DNA from 2 places in the Streptomyces sp. NPDC051636 genome. Region 2 is predicted to be linked to the other one. Evidence: riboswitches for the same ligand, from Rfam matches in the RefSeq annotation. Region 2 holds a riboswitch; the other holds the start of a gene.

Region 1 (7,626 bases), on a different contig from region 2:
GACCTCCTCGCGCAGCGTGTCGGCGCGCTCGGCGGCCTTGTCGAAGGCCTCGGTCGCCCGCTCGGCCTCCTGGTAGAGCCGGTCCACGTCGGCGCGGGTGCCGTCGTGCGGCGCGGCGCTCGCCGGGACGGTGGCGAGCGCGGCGGCCGCGGCGGACAACACGCTCAGGGCGGCGCTGGCGCCCCGGTCGAACCCGGACGGTGCAAGGCGGCGATGGGAGCCCACGGGAGCCGCACTCCTTCCGCTGGCGGACACGGACCGTTTCCCGGACGCAGAGACGGGGAATCCGTCCCTGTGAGGGGGGAAACGCGCCAGACAGTAGCCGTGCGGACACACACCGGCCAAAGACCTCGGCGGGCACACAAACGCGACGCCCCGCCGCTGACGCAGGTCACCGGCGGGGCGTGGAGTCAGTTCCGGTCGCCGCGATTCGCTCGTTCGGGCGGCACGCCGCGCTGATCTTGGCGGGGATGTCGGTCCGGGATTTCGGCCGGGTGAGCGCTCAGACGCGCACGCCGAACTGGAACGGCATGTTGTTGATGGACTCGTAGCGCACGACGGCTCCGGTGTGCGGGGCGTGCAGCACCTGACCGTTGCCGGCGTAGAGGCCGACGTGGTGGAGGTCTCCGTAGAAGAACACCAGGTCGCCGACCTGGAGCTCGCTCATCGACAGACGCGTGCCGATGGTGGCCTGAGCCTCGGACGTGCGCGGGATGGAGACGCCGGCCTGGGCGTAGGCCCAGGAGGTCAGGCCCGAGCAGTCGAACGATGAGGGGCCGGAGGCACCGTAGACGTAGGGCGAGCCGATCTTGCTCTGGGCGGCGGAGAAGGCCGCGGCGGCCCGGCCGGAGGCGGCCTTGGTGCCGCCGAGGTCCACACGGTCGGCGGAGGAGCGGCTGGCGCGCTGCTGCTCGGCGGCGAGGGCCGCCTTCTCCTTCGCCGTCAGGGTGTTGAGCAGCTTCTGCGCATCGGCGAGCTTGCCCTGGACTTCCTTCTTCTTCTTGCCCAGCTCGGTGCGGGTGGAGGCGAGGTCCTTGAGCTTCTCGGTGGCCTCGGCGCGCTCCTGGGCGAGTTCGCGCTGTTTGTCCTGAATCTTCTTCAGGGCCTCGACCTGCTGGCTGCTCAACTGGTCGAGCGTGGAGGCCTTGTCGAGGTAGTCGTCCGGGTCGGAGGACAGGAAGAGCTGGACGGACGGGTCTATGCCGCCGGAGCGGTACTGGGCCGTGGCCATCGAACCCAGGCCGTCGCGCAGCTTGTTGAGCTCCTCCTGGCCGCGGGCGACGTTGTCCTGGATGGTGGAGATCTCCTTCTGGAGCTTCTCCTGCTTCTCCTTGGCCCCGTTGTACTTCTCGGTGGCCTGCTCCGCCTGCTCGTAGAGCTTGTCGACCTTGGCCTTGACCTCGCTCTTGCTCAGCTTCTCGCCGGGCGCGGCATTGGCGGCGTTCGCGCTGAGCGCGACGGCAGCGGCGGCTGCGGTGGTCAGCACGGTCACACGCGTGCGGCTGGGCTGCTTGGGTCGACGGTGGGACGCCACGACAGGCGAACTCCTTCTCGTGAGTGATCACCCGCTCGGAGGTTCGAGGCCAGACCCTAGTGACCCTCTTGTGATCAGATCAAATCCTCACACCAAAAAACCTCGTGACGCAATGCATTCTTTGCACTGAACCCACATGGAGTGATGCCCGCCTGACACTACGTTGCGTGACAGTTCCGCCAATTCGGGCGTTAAACCTCTACGTTGGCGTTTTCAGGACAGCCGCTTGAGAAGCACCGCAGAAGCCACGGGACGCGCACCCGCCTTGGCGATCCCGTCGGCCACCTCGCGGTCGGTCGAGGCGACGATGACCGGGCGGCCCGGAGGCTCCGCGCGCACCAGTTGACGGATGAGCTCGTCGGCCGTGACACCCGGCTTGGAGAAAAGCACGCGTACACCGCGCGGCGGGGCAAGCAGAACGGGAGCGGCCAGTTCGGCCCCGTCGAAGACGCACGTCACCTCGGCGCCGGTCTGCGCGGCGAGCTGGGAGAGCTGGCCGAGCAGCCGCAGGCGCTGCTTCTCCAGGGGCATCTGGGGATAGCCGGTCTTGGTGACGTTGTAACCGTCGACCACCAAGTGCGCCTGCGGCAGGGCGAGAAGCTGGTCGAGGATCGCGGGGTCGTTTTCGGACAACGCCCGCGCGGCGATGTCCTTCGGGGTCATTCGTCCCGGTTCGACCGCGTCCACGGTCTCCGCCGGCCGCACCGACACCGGCGGCAACGCCAGTTCCCTGCGCAGCCCCTGGGTCGCGTCCAGCAGGGTGTCCAGAAGCAACCGGACGCGCATGTCCTCGACACTGCGCCCCTCGCGCGCTGCTCTGCGCGTGGCCTCCAGGGCGGCCTCGGCCTCGCCCAGGCGGGCCTTGAGCCGCCGGGTCTCGCTCTCCGCGGCGGACACCTGGGCGTGCCGCTCGGCGCGCACCGCCTCGATCTCGCCCTGCGCCTTGCGCAGCGCCGCCTCGCCGCGCTTGACGTCGCTGAGGGCGGCGCGGAGCTTGCGGTGAAGCGATTCCGATTCCCTCTTCGCCGCGTCCAGCTCGGCGCGCAGCCGCTCGGTCTCGGCCCGGGTCTGCTCACGGGCCCGGTCGAGCTCCTCGCGCAGCCGCTCCAGCTCGGCGCGGCTCTCCTCACCGGCCCGCTCGGCGTCGGCCCGCTGGGCCTCCTCGCCGGCCGCGGTCACCAGCTTCACCCAGCCCGCGGGGCGCAGTACGTAGGCCGCGGCCGCCACGTCGAGCGGGTCCGCGGCCGGGGGCGGGGAGCCTGAGTCGAGGGCGCCGGCGAGTTCCGGCTGGGCCTCTCTGAGCTTCTCTGCGATGCGCTGGCGGAACAGCGGGTCGGTCTCCAGCGCTGCGGCCATCGCGTTGCCCGCGAACTTGGCACGGCGATTGGGGGCAAAGCGGGCGTACTGCCTGAGCTGGGCGGGCAGTTCGGCCACCGTCAGTCCGCCGAAACCGTCCGAGACGATCTGCACGACCCGCCGTCGCACGCCCTCGGGCAGCGGACGGTCAAGCACCTCGGCGGTGCCGTCGCCCGGCCCCCCGCCTGTGGTCTCCACCATCCGTCACACCCCAATACCTGTGGGACCGTCTCCCGCTCAGGAGTCGGCGCCCGGCCTGTCCACGAGTTCCACCTGGTCCACCGCGTTGCACCAGCGGCAGCGCACCGACTCGATGGTCTCACTGACCACCTCGCGCTCCTCGATCTTCGGCTCACCGGCGAGGTCGAGGTGGACGTACTCGACGACCTTCGACGAGCGGGTCACGTCGAATCGGGTGAGGTTGCCGCAGAGGGTGCAGCGCCACCGGGTCTCGGCGGTCGGCAGGGGAACCGGCATCGTGACTGTTCGCTTCCTTCTAGTGTCCGTGACACGTCGTCCTGGCGACGCGTATGGCTCGTAACCCTACGGCCTGGCCCGTACCCGCCGCCCCTCCGTCCGCGGCGGCGAGGCGGTCTGTTCGCTTGCGCCCCGTTACGTCATGCTCTGTGGTCATGATCAGCAACTGGAGCGCGGTGGCCGCCCGGACCTTCAGGACGGTCCGGGGCTCGACGGCGCCGATGACGCACGCCCTGATCGGCCTGTGCTGCCTGCTCTTCCTGCTCGGCCCGGCGGCGGGGCTCAATCCGGCGTACGGCTCCGGCGGCGAGCTGCTCGCCGTGCAGCGGGCCTACTTCCGGCGCTGGGGCGTGATCCCCGCCGAGCTGTTCGACGGCCCGGCCCGGGAGGCCCTCACTCCGGCGACGGCTCTGTTCGTGCACGGCAGCTGGGTGCATCTGCTGGGCAACATGCTCTTCCTCTACGTCTTCGGGGCGATGACCGAGGAACGGATGGGCCGCGTGCAGTTCACCCTGTTCTACGTCGGCTGCGGCTACCTGGCGCTGCTCGGGTACGCCGCCGCCAACGCCGCCTCCGAGCAGTCCCTGGTGGGGGCGTCCGGGGCGATCTCGGCGGTCCTCGGCGCGTTCCTCTACCTGTTCCCCGGCGCGCGCGTCACCAGTCTCCTGCCCTTCCTGTTCTTCCTCCCTCTGCGCTTCCCCGCCTGGGTCGTGCTCCCCTTCTGGGCGGCCCTCCAGTGGCTGGCGGCGGGCCGTGCCCCGCAGGGCCCCGGGGTGGCCTACCTGGCCCACCTGGTCGGCTTCGCGCTGGGCTTCGTCTTCGCGTGGGTGCGGTTCGGGCGGCCGACTAAAGTGAAGGCCGCCCCAGCTCCGGCCCCCGAGGGAGAGAACCAGCCGTGATCACCGCGATCGTGCTCATCAAGACCAGCGTGGACCGGATTCCCGAGATCGCGGAGCAGATCGCCGCGCTGGACAGTGTCAGCGAGGTCTTCTCCGTCACCGGCACCTATGACCTGATCGCCATGGTCCGGGTGAAGCGGCACGAGGACCTGGCCGAGGTCATCCCGGGCCGGATCAGCAAGATCCCTGGTGTGGAGGCCACCGACACGCACGTGGCGTTCCGTACCTACTCCCAGCACGACCTGGAGGCGGCGTTCGCGATCGGGCTGGACAACTAGGACTGCTAGGACTACTACGACTGCTGGGACGACCGAACGCGCGCCGAGCCTGCCCAGGGCCCCGGGCGTACCGGGATCAGACGGCCGGGACGCAGCGCCCGTCCTCGGTGCGGTACCGCCACTTGGCGCCGTCCCGGACCAGCTCCTTCACCGCGTTCACGAACCGCTCCACGTGCTCGTCCGGCGTACCCGCGCCGAAGCTGACCCGGATGGCGTTGAGGGACTTCTCCCCGGGCGCGGCCTCGGGAGCCCCGCACTCGCCCTGCGTCTGCGCGTCGCTGCCCAGCAGGGTGCGCACGAGGGGGTGGGCGCAGAACAGGCCGTCGCGCACGCCGATGCCGTACTCCGCGGAGAGCGCGGCGGCGAAGTGGGAGCTGTTCCAGCCCTCGACGACGAAGGAGATCACGCCGACGCGCGGGGCGTCGTCACCGAAGAGGGAGAGGACCCGGACCTCGGGCACCTCGGCGAGGCCCGCGCGGACCTTCTCGATCAGGTGCCGCTCCCGGGCGACCAGCGTGTCGAAGCCGGCCTCCGTCAGCGCCTTGCACGCGGAGGCGATGGAGTAGGCGCCGATGACGTTGGGCGAGCCCGCCTCATGCCGCGCCGCGCTCTCGTGCCACTCCACGTCCACCCCCCCGTCCGTGCGCCGGGTGACCTTGCGGCTGGCGCCGCCGCCCGCGAGGTACGGCTCGGCCGCGCGCAGCCAGTCGGCGCGGCCGGCCAGGACGCCGGAGCCGAACGGGGCGTACAGCTTGTGTCCGGACAAGGCGACCCAGTCGACGTCCAGGTCCTGAACGGACACCGGGTGGTGGGGGGCCAGTTGGGCGGCGTCCAGCACGATCCGGGCGCCGTGCGCGTGGGCGGCGGCGGCCAGTTCCCGTACGGGCCACAGCTCGCCGGTGACGTTCGAGGCGCCGGTGACGCACACCAGGGCCGGGCCGTGGGGGTCGCGGTCGGCGAGAGCCCGCTCCAGCGTCGACACGGCCTGCCGCGGGGTGCGCGGGGCGTTGAGGTAGGTGACCCGCGCGTCCTTCCAGGGCAGCAGCGAGGCGTGGTGCTCGGTCTCGAAGACGAAGACCTGGCAGTCGGCGGGCAGCGCGGCGGCGAGCAGGTTGAGGGAGTCGGTGGTGGACCGGGTGAAGATCACCTGGTCGGCCGGGCGGCAGTCGAGGAACTCGGCGACCGTCTTCCGGGCGTTCTCGAAGAGGTCCGTGGACAGCTGGGAGAGGTACCCGGCACCGCGGTGGACGCTGCCGTAGTACGGGGCGTACGCCGCCACGTCGTCCCAGACCCGCTGGAGCGCGGGGGCGCTGGCCGCGTAGTCGAGCGCGGCGTAGGTGACCTCCCCGCCGGTGACGAGCGGCACGGTGACGTCCCGGCCCAGAACGGGCAGCGGGGTGCAGACGGACTGGTCGGCGGCGACGGTGGGGACGGACATGGCGAACTCCCGTGAGAGGCAAGGCGAAACCGCCACGCGAGCGCGCACGGCTCGAGCGTGGGGAAGGGAAAGGGGTATGCGGAGGCGGGGCTCTACGCCCTATCGCATTCGCTTGCTCACAGAAGGCTCCCTCGACGACCAGGACCCCTGGTACTGCGCTCGTTCAAAGAGCCGCGAGGGGTCCGCGCTTGCCGTAGACCTCGCTGCCTACGGCCTGGTCTTCACCCGGGGCACCCCGCCACGGACGGAGGGTTGCCGGACAGTCGGCCGGGGCCTCATGACTGTCACTCATGACCTGGAGAAGAACGTACGTGACCCGATCACCGGCCCGCAACTCGTGTCCGGATCGCGGGACACCCTCCTGGCGTCGGGATCAGCGGACGAAGTGGTGCCGACGCGAACGCCGGGACCAGCGCACGCCGAACAGGACCAAGTCGGCGAGGAGCACCACGGCGCCGATGATCAGCAGGTAGAACAGGCCTTTCACTGCCACGCCGATGAGTCCCAGGACGATGGCAACGAGGATCAGGAACAGGAAGAGTGCCATCGGTGACCACATCCTCGCTCTCCACCCGGTCCGGTCAGCCGCGCGCGAGACGGCGTCCGTGGTCGGCGTCGGCCTGGTAGGGCCTGTCGTAGTGTTCGAAGATCTCGTGCTCCCGCTCGACCGGCAGGACGTCGTCCGTGCCGATGGAAGGCGCCTTCTTCACCTGCGCCCGGGAATGGGCCACCTTCACGTAACCGGGTCCGAGAGTCGCCTCGTCGAGCGGGACGAAGACCAGCCGGTGCCGGGTCGGCAGCCCGGTGCGGACGGTCGCCATGGCAGGCGCGTCGGTGGCGGTGTCCACGTACACCGCTTCGAGGGCCCCGATCTTGCGGCCCCTGGGATCGATCACGTCGTGGTTGCGCCACTCGCGGACATCGGCTGAGTGGATCATGTCTCGCTCCTTGGGGACCGCCCCTCCCGGACACCGCAGGCGGAAGCGGAGCGGCCGCGGGAGAGCTGCCACGTCTTCACTCTACTCCCGCCACCCCTTCGGCCGACGGCTCGAGTACCCGACCCGGCACCTCCCGCGACCGCTCGAGGTCACGCGTTGCTCGCGGCCACCCAGCGGTCGAGGGTCCGCTTGGCCGCCCCCGTATCGATCGACTCGGCCGCCTTGCGCATCCCGGCGCGAATCTGCTCGGCCAGCGGCTCTTCCGTCGGGTCCAGGGCCACCAGGGCCGCCGCCGAGTTCAGCAGGACGGCGTCGCGTACGGGGCCCGCCTCACCGTCGAGGAGCCTGCGTGCGACCTCCGCGTTGTACGACGGATCACCGCCGCGCAGGGCCTCCACCGGCACCAGCTCGATGCCGACGTCGCGCGGGTCGAAGCTCTCCTCGACGACCTTGCCGTCGCGCACCACCCAGACGTGTGACGTGGACGTCGTCGTCAGCTCGTCGAGGCCGTCGTCGCCGCGGAAGACCAGGGAGGAGTTGCCGCGTTCGGCCAGGACACCCGCGATCATCGGCGCCAGACGGGGGTCCGCGACGCCGACCGCCTGGGCCTTCACCTTCGCCGGGTTGGTCAGCGGCCCGAGGGCGTTGAAGACCGTCCGGATGCCCAACTGTGCCCGGGCGGCGGCCACATGACGCAGCGCCGGGT
Region 2 (7,626 bases):
CAGGCCGCTTTCGAGGCCCTGCGCGAACCCCTCACGGACCTCGCCACCCGGCACGGCCTCATCGTCGAGCCCGGCCGCATGGTCCTCGAACTCCGCCCGCCCGGCATGGACAAGGGCGTCGCCCTCCTGGAGTACGTCCGCGAGGCCGGCGCCGAGTCCGTCCTCTACGCCGGCGACGACCTCGGCGACCTCCCCGCCTTCGCCGCCGTCGACAAACTCCGCTCCGACGGTGTGCCCGGCCTCCTGGTGTGCAGCGGCAGCACGGAGGTGACGGAGCTCGCGGAACGGGCGGACCTGGTGGTGGACGGCCCGCAGGGAGTCGTGGGCCTGCTCCGACGGCTCGCGGCAGCCCTGGGCTGACCGGCGCAGCGCCTCAGCCACCCGGCGGCCACGCCGTCGCCCGCTGGTTGCCCGTTGCGGCCCCGTGCCGTCAGCGGTCGGCCGGCTGCCGTCGCCCGGCCGTCGGCCGCCAAGTGGCAGACTGCCGACCGCACGCCCGCTGCCGCGCGTGACCGACGTGCCGCCGCGGCGGCAGCCACCGTTGCCCGGCCGTCGCCCGCTGCCCGACGTGTCGGCCGCCCCGGTCACGTCGTTGCCGGGTCAGGGTGGGCAGGGCCACGCCGCCGCGCCCGGCCGGGATCAGGTGTCCAGGGCCCTCAGCTGGTCCAGGAACCACCGCGCCGGCGGCAACGCGGTGGCCGCGGCGGCCAGTCGCTTCGTGCGTTCCGCGCGCTCGCCGTCCGGCATGGTGAGCGCCTGGTGCAGGGCGCGGGCCGTGCCGCCGATGTCGTACGGGTTCACGGTCACCGCGTCCTCGCCCAGCTCCTCGTACGCCCCCGCCTCGCGCGACAGGACCAGCACGCAGCCCTCGTCCGAGACGACCGGGACCTCCTTGGCGACCAGGTTCATGCCGTCCCGGATGGGGTTGACCAGGGCCACGTCGGCCAGGCGGTACGCGGCGAGGGAGCGGGCGAAGTCGTCCTTGACGTGGAGGACGACCGGGGTCCAGCCGGGCGTGCCGTAGGAGGAGTTGATCTCCTCCGCCACCCGCTGCACCTGAGCCGTGTAGTCGCGGTACACCGCGAGGTCCTGCCGCGAGGGGTAGGCGAACGCCACGTGCACCACCCGCTCGCGCCACTCCGGGTGGTCGTCGAGGAGCTGCCGGTAGGCCAGCAGCCCGCGCACGATGTTCTTGGACAGCTCGGTGCGGTCGACCCGGACGACAGCCTTCCGCCCCTCGCCGATCTCCGTCCGCAGCGCCGCCATCCGTTCGTTCACGTCCGGCTGGTGCGCCCGCTGCCGCAGGAAGTCCGCGTCCGCGCCCAGCCCGTGCACGCCGATGCGCGTACCGGTGGGGATGCCGGGGCCCAGGACGGCGTGACAGCAGTCGGTGAACGCGTCCGCCCAGCGCTGTGTGAGGAAGGCCGCCCGGTCCGCGCCCAGGATCCCGCCGAGCAGCTCGGCCGCGATGTCGTCGGGGAGGAGGCGGAAGTAGTCCGGCGGGGCCCAGGGGGTGTGCGAGAAGTGGCCGATGCGCAGGTCGGGGCGGAGTTCGCGGAGCATCCGGGGAGCCAGGGCCAGGTGGTAGTCCTGGATGACCACCGCCGCGCCCTGCGCCGCCTCCTGAGCCAGCGCCTCCGCGAAGGCCCGGTTGTAGGCCTCGTACGACACCCACTGGCGGCGGAACTCCGCGTCGAAGACCGGCTCCAGCGGCGTCTGGTACAGCATGTGGTGGACGAACCACAGCACCGAGTTGGCGATGCCGTTGTAGGCGTCGGCGTACACGTCGGCCGGAATGTCCAGCATCCGTACGCCGGCCTCGCCCACCCCGCGCCGTACCGCCTCGCGGTCGCCGTCGGACAGCGCCGCGCACACCCACAGGGCGTTCGCGTCCGAGCCGATCGCGGACAGCCCGGAGACCAGTCCGCCGCCGCCCCGCTTGGCGTGCAGCGAGCCGTCGGGGCGTACCTCGTACGAAACCGGGCCGCGGTTGGACGCGACCAGCACCTCAGCACCGTGCGTGGAAGCCGTGGAAGCCATAAGCCTCAACCTAGCCCGGCCCGGAAACGCTCAAACGTACGGCCCCTCCCCGGTCGGGTGACACCACCGGGGTCAGGCCACTCGCCGTTCGGCGTACTCCGCGATCTCCACCATCGGCGGCCGCTCCTCCGTGTCCACGGAGAAGGTGCGCGGCTCGAAGCCGTCCTCGCCCCGCTCGAACTGGGTGAGGGAGGGACGGATGAGGTGCCCGCGGGCCAGCCGGAGCTGGGCGGTGCGGTAGATCGCCGCGGCCATCCGGCCCAGCGCCTGCCCGTCCTGGTGCCGGTGCTTGCGGACCCCGACGTCCACCTGGGCCAGGGCGTCCAGACCCACCAGGTGCAGCGCGTCGACCAGCATGCCCAGCTCCACGCCGTACCCGACGGGGAAGGGCAGCTGCTCGAGCAGCGAGCGGCGGGCCGCGTACTCGCCGCCGAGCGGCTGCACGAACCCGGCCAGTTGCGGCCAGTGCATGTTCAGCAGCGGGCGCGCCATCAGCTCGGTGACCCGGCCGCCCTGGCCCGCCGCCCCACCGAGCGGACGGTCGTACATGCCCTTGACCAGGTCCACCTCCGGGTCGGTCAGCAGCGGGCCGACGATCCCCGAGACGAAGTCCGAGGAGAAGTCCTTCAGGTCGGCGTCGATGAAGCAGACGATGTCCCCGCCGGTGACCAGCAGGGAGCGCCACAGGACCTCGCCCTTGCCGGGCACGGCCGGTATGCGCGGCAGGATGTCGTCGCGATGGACGACCCGGGCGCCGGCCGCGGCGGCCACCTCGGAGGTGCGGTCGGTGGACCCCGAGTCGACGACCACGATCTCGTCGACGAGCGGGACCTGCTGCATCAGGTCGTGACGGATGATGGCGACGATGTCGCCGACCGTCTCCTCCTCGTTGAGAGCGGGCAGCACGACACTGACCGACTGGCCCGTGCGCTGCTTGGCGGCCAGGATCTTGTGGAGCGGGCGATCGGTCACGGACCAGGAGCGGGTGCTCAGCCAGCGCTCGACTTCCTTCAGCACAGTGCGCGGCTCCTCTGCGTTCTCTCGGCGAGCTGCGGATCGGGTGGTATGTGATCCATCTCGCGGTTCGGACGGCTATCTCAACTGTCCTGGCCTTCGGTTACAGTCTTGAACAACGCTGATGACCATCGCATGTCGGGGGTCGTTGTGCGTACAACCACATACCGCTCATCCAGAGGGGCAGAGGGACACGGCCCGTTGAAGCCCCGGCAACCCTCCAGCCGGTCTCGTAGATCAGTGTTGATCATTTCAGCGAGGCTCCCGGCTAGGGAAGGTGCCAAATCCGTCTCACGGCGAGATGCGTCGTGGGGAAGATGAGGAGAAAGGGCCTCGCCTCACATGGCTGTGCAGACTGTTGCAAGCACCACCGACTCCACCGTAGACCTCGGCCCCGCAGCGGCGCTGAGCTGCCGCGAGTGCGGCCACCGGGTCCCGCTCGGCCCGGTCTTCGCCTGCGAGGAGTGTTTCGGCCCGCTCGAGATCGCCTACGACTTCTCGGCCTACGACACCGAGGAACTCCGCAAGCAGATCGAGGCGGGACCCGCGAACATCTGGCGCTACGCCCCGCTGCTGCCCGTCCCGGCCGATGTGGCGACCAAGCCCAACATCAACCCCGGCTGGACCAAGCTCGTCAAGGCCGACAACCTCGCCCGCGAGCTCGGCGTCACCGGCGGTTTGTATGTGAAGGACGACTCCGGTAACCCGACGCACTCCTTCAAGGACCGTGTCGTCGCACAGGCGCTGGAAGCGGCGCGCGCCTTCGGCTTCACCACCCTCTCCTGCTCCTCCACCGGCAACCTCGCCGGCGCCGTCGGCGCCGCCGCCGCCCGGGCCGGCTTCCGCTCGTGCGTGTTCATCCCGCACGACCTGGAGCAGGGCAAGGTCGTCATGGCCGCGGTCTACGGCGGCGAGCTGGTCGGCATCGAGGGCAACTACGACGACGTCAACCGCTTCTGCTCCGAACTGATCGGCGACCCGGCCGGCGAGGGCTGGGGCTTCGTCAACGTCAACCTGCGGCCGTACTACGCGGAGGGGTCCAAGACCCTGGCGTACGAAATCTGCGAGCAGCTCGGCTGGCGGCTGCCGGACCAGATCGTCGTCCCGATCGCCTCCGGCTCACAGCTCACGAAGATCGACAAGGGTCTGCAGGAGCTGATCAAGCTCGGGCTCGTCGAGGACAGGCCGTACAAGATCTTCGGCGCCCAGGCCGAGGGCTGCTCGCCGGTGTCGACCGCGTACAAGGCGGGACACGACGTCGTACGCCCGCAGAAGCCGAACACCATCGCCAAGTCGCTGGCGATCGGCAACCCGGCCGACGGGCCGTACGTCCTCGACATCGCGCGCCGCACCGGCGGGGCGGTGGAGGACGTGACGGACGAGCAGGTGGTGGACGCCATCAAGCTGCTGGCCCGCACGGAGGGGATCTTCGCGGAGACGGCGGGCGGCGTGACGGTGGGCGTCACGCGCAAGCTGATCGAGAACGGTGTCCTCGACCCCACCAAGACGACGGTCGTCCTCAACACGGGCGACGGCCTGAAGACCCTGGACGCGGTGGCGGGCACCGGCCTGACCGCTACGATCCGCCCGAACCTCGACTCCTTCCGAGAGGCTGGCCTCGCATGAGCGTGACCGTCCGTATCCCGACCATCCTGCGCACCTACACGGGCGGCCAGGCCGAGGTGAGCGCCGAGGGCACGACCCTCGGCGAGGTCATCGCCGACCTGGAGAAGAACCACACCGGAATCGCCGCCCGTGTCCTGGACGACCAGGGCAAGCTGCGCCGCTTCGTCAACGTGTACGTCAACGACGACGACGTGCGCTTCGAGCAGGGCCTGGAGACGGCGACCCCGGACGGCGCGGGCGTCTCCATCATTCCGGCCGTAGCCGGCGGCTGACCGAATGACCGATCATTACCATCGGTAACACCAGTTACCGAGAGTTCATCGAATTGCCCCCTCCGTGAGAGAAGCGGAGGGGGCAATTCAGTGTGATTGAGCGCGGTACAGTTGGGGAACACGCTCCCGAGCCCGGGCCGCAAGCCCTGGATTCGTGCCGCACACCCGATGAGATGTAGCCAAAGTGTGCGTGCTTTTTGCGGCTTTTGTGCCTTTTGTGGAGCCCGACTTGCCCCGAATTCCGCCGAATTTTTGGCAGATTTCCGACCGGGCCCGGCCGGAATTCTCGTCCGATTGACCTGTTGCAGACGGCAGTTGGACAGATACATTCAGCCGCGGTCGACGCGTTCCGGCGCACGCCCCCAAACCATTGGGGGGTGAGGTCTGACCCGGGTCCGCGAAGTGTGGATCTGTGCAAGGGCCAGTAATAGGGGAGTTAGGCATGGCTCAGGGCACCGTCAAGTGGTTCAACGCGGAGAAGGGGTACGGCTTCATCGCGGTCGACGGTGGTGCGGACGTCTTCGTCCACTACAGCGCGATTCAGATGGACGGCTACCGCACCCTGGAAGAGGGCCAGCGGGTCGAGTTCGAGATCTCGCAGGGCCAGAAGGGTCCGCAGGCCGACATGGTTCGCGTCACCGCCTGAACGTTCTTATTGGCGGAGGGCTCGCATCCGGCAGGGTGCGGGCCCTTCGTCCTGTCCGGACACGGTCACGCGCCCGTCCGTGCGGCGGAGCGCCCCGCCCGAACCCCGGTAGCCGCTTGCACTCGCAGGGGGCGAGTGCTAATCATTGGCGTTAGCACTCTGAAGGTGAGAGTGACAGCGAAGGACCGGGTCGGTGAGGCCCGCAGGCCAAGTGGGGCAAGGAACCACGGGGCCCGCGAGCCGTCCGTCGCGGGCGCGGGCGCGGTCCGAAGGAATCACCCCCAGTCCTGGAGGGACCACTTCACATGGCCAAGATCATCGCGTTCGACGAGGAGGCGCGGCGCGGCCTCGAGCGCGGCATGAACCAGCTCGCGGACGCCGTCAAGGTCACCCTCGGCCCCAAGGGCCGCAACGTCGTCCTCGAGAAGAAGTGGGGCGCCCCCACGATCACCAACGACGGCGTCTCCATCGCCAAGGAGATCGAGCTCGAGGACCCGTACGAGAAGATCGGCGCCGAGCTGGTCAAGGAAGTCGCCAAGAAGACGGACGACGTCGCCGGTGACGGTACGACCACCGCGACCGTCCTGGCCCAGGCCCTGGTCAAGGAGGGCCTGCGCAACGTAGCCGCCGGCGCCAACCCGATGGCCCTCAAGCGCGGCATCGAGAAGGCCGTCGAGGCCGTCTCCGCCGCCCTGCTGGAGCAGGCGAAGGACGTCGAGACCAAGGAGCAGATCGCCTCCACGGCCTCCATCTCCGCCGCCGACACCCAGATCGGCGAGCTCATCGCCGAGGCCATGGACAAGGTCGGCAAGGAAGGCGTCATCACCGTCGAGGAGTCCCAGACCTTCGGTCTGGAGCTGGAGCTCACCGAGGGTATGCGCTTCGACAAGGGCTACATCTCGGCGTACTTCGCCACCGACATGGAGCGTATGGAGGCCGTCCTCGACGACCCGTACATCCTGATCGCCAACTCCAAGATCTCCTCCGTCAAGGACCTGCTCCCGCTGCTGGAGAAGGTCATGCAGTCGGGCAAGCCGCTGCTGATCATCGCCGAGGACGTCGAGGGCGAGGCCCTGTCGACCCTGGTCGTCAACAAGATCCGCGGCACCTTCAAGTCCGTCGCCGTCAAGGCCCCGGGCTTCGGCGACCGCCGCAAGGCCATGCTCGGCGACATCGCCATCCTCACGGGCGGCGAGGTCATCTCCGAGGAGGTCGGCCTCAAGCTGGAGAACGCGACCCTGGACCTCCTGGGCCGCGCCCGCAAGGTCGTCATCACCAAGGACGAGACCACCATCGTCGACGGTGCCGGTTCCTCGGACCAGGTCAACGGCCGCGTCAACCAGATCCGCGCCGAGATCGAGAACAGCGACTCCGACTACGACCGCGAGAAGCTCCAGGAGCGCCTGGCCAAGCTCGCGGGCGGCGTGGCCGTCATCAAGGCCGGTGCCGCCACCGAGGTGGAGCTCAAGGAGCGCAAGCACCGCATCGAGGACGCCGTCCGCAACGCCAAGGCGGCCGTCGAGGAGGGCATCGTCGCCGGTGGTGGCGTGGCGCTCATCCAGGCCTCCTCGGTCTTCGAGAAGCTGGACCTGGAGGGTGACGAGGCGACCGGCGCCAACGCCGTGCGCGTCGCGCTCGAGGCCCCGCTGAAGCAGATCGCCGTCAACGCCGGCCTCGAGGGCGGTGTCGTGGTGGAGAAGGTGCGCAACCTGACCCCGGGCCACGGCCTGAACGCCGCGACCGGCGAGTACGTCGACCTGGTCAAGGAAGGCATCATCGACCCGGCGAAGGTGACCCGTTCCGCCCTGCAGAACGCCGCCTCCATCGCCGCGCTGTTCCTCACCACCGAGGCCGTCATCGCCGACAAGCCGGAGAAGGCCGCCGCGGCCGCTCCGGGCGGCATGCCGGGCGGTGACATGGACTTCTGATCGACCTCTGGTTGATCTGCGTCCTTACCGAGGGCGGCACCCCCTGTTCCGGCGGAGGGTGCCGCCCTCGGGCGTGTCCCTCCACCCATTCCAACCATTC

Evidence for each region. Region 2 has a riboswitch for S-adenosylmethionine ahead of thrC (threonine synthase). Riboswitches for the same ligand answer to the same signal wherever they lie in the genome.
Region 1: another riboswitch for S-adenosylmethionine. It lies ahead of ACIBBH_RS01450 (aminotransferase class V-fold PLP-dependent enzyme); the one in region 2 lies ahead of thrC (threonine synthase).

The regions. Positions count from the first base shown of each region.
Region 1 covers NZ_JBITDA010000001.1:303,361-310,986, reverse strand. Annotated here, with positions in the region: gene ACIBBH_RS01480 (NlpC/P60 family protein) at 1-225, opposite strand, end outside; gene ACIBBH_RS01475 (NlpC/P60 family protein) at 503-1,534, opposite strand; gene ACIBBH_RS01470 (NYN domain-containing protein) at 1,748-3,091, opposite strand; gene ACIBBH_RS01465 (hypothetical protein) at 3,128-3,367, opposite strand; gene ACIBBH_RS01460 (rhomboid family intramembrane serine protease) at 3,523-4,266, shown strand; gene ACIBBH_RS01455 (Lrp/AsnC family transcriptional regulator) at 4,263-4,544, shown strand; gene ACIBBH_RS01450 (aminotransferase class V-fold PLP-dependent enzyme) at 4,621-5,982, opposite strand; SAM riboswitch class IV at 6,162-6,278, opposite strand; gene ACIBBH_RS01445 (hypothetical protein) at 6,356-6,529, opposite strand; gene ACIBBH_RS01440 (PRC-barrel domain-containing protein) at 6,564-6,920, opposite strand; gene trpD (anthranilate phosphoribosyltransferase) at 7,070-7,626, opposite strand, start outside.
Region 2 covers NZ_JBITDA010000014.1:46,042-53,667, reverse strand. Annotated here, with positions in the region: gene otsB (trehalose-phosphatase) at 1-360, shown strand, start outside; gene ACIBBH_RS23840 (trehalose-6-phosphate synthase) at 640-2,040, opposite strand; gene ACIBBH_RS23835 (glucosyl-3-phosphoglycerate synthase) at 2,113-3,057, opposite strand; SAM riboswitch class I at 3,223-3,378, shown strand; gene thrC (threonine synthase) at 3,397-4,680, shown strand; gene ACIBBH_RS23825 (MoaD/ThiS family protein) at 4,677-4,952, shown strand; gene ACIBBH_RS23820 (cold-shock protein) at 5,395-5,598, shown strand; gene groL (chaperonin GroEL) at 5,904-7,526, shown strand.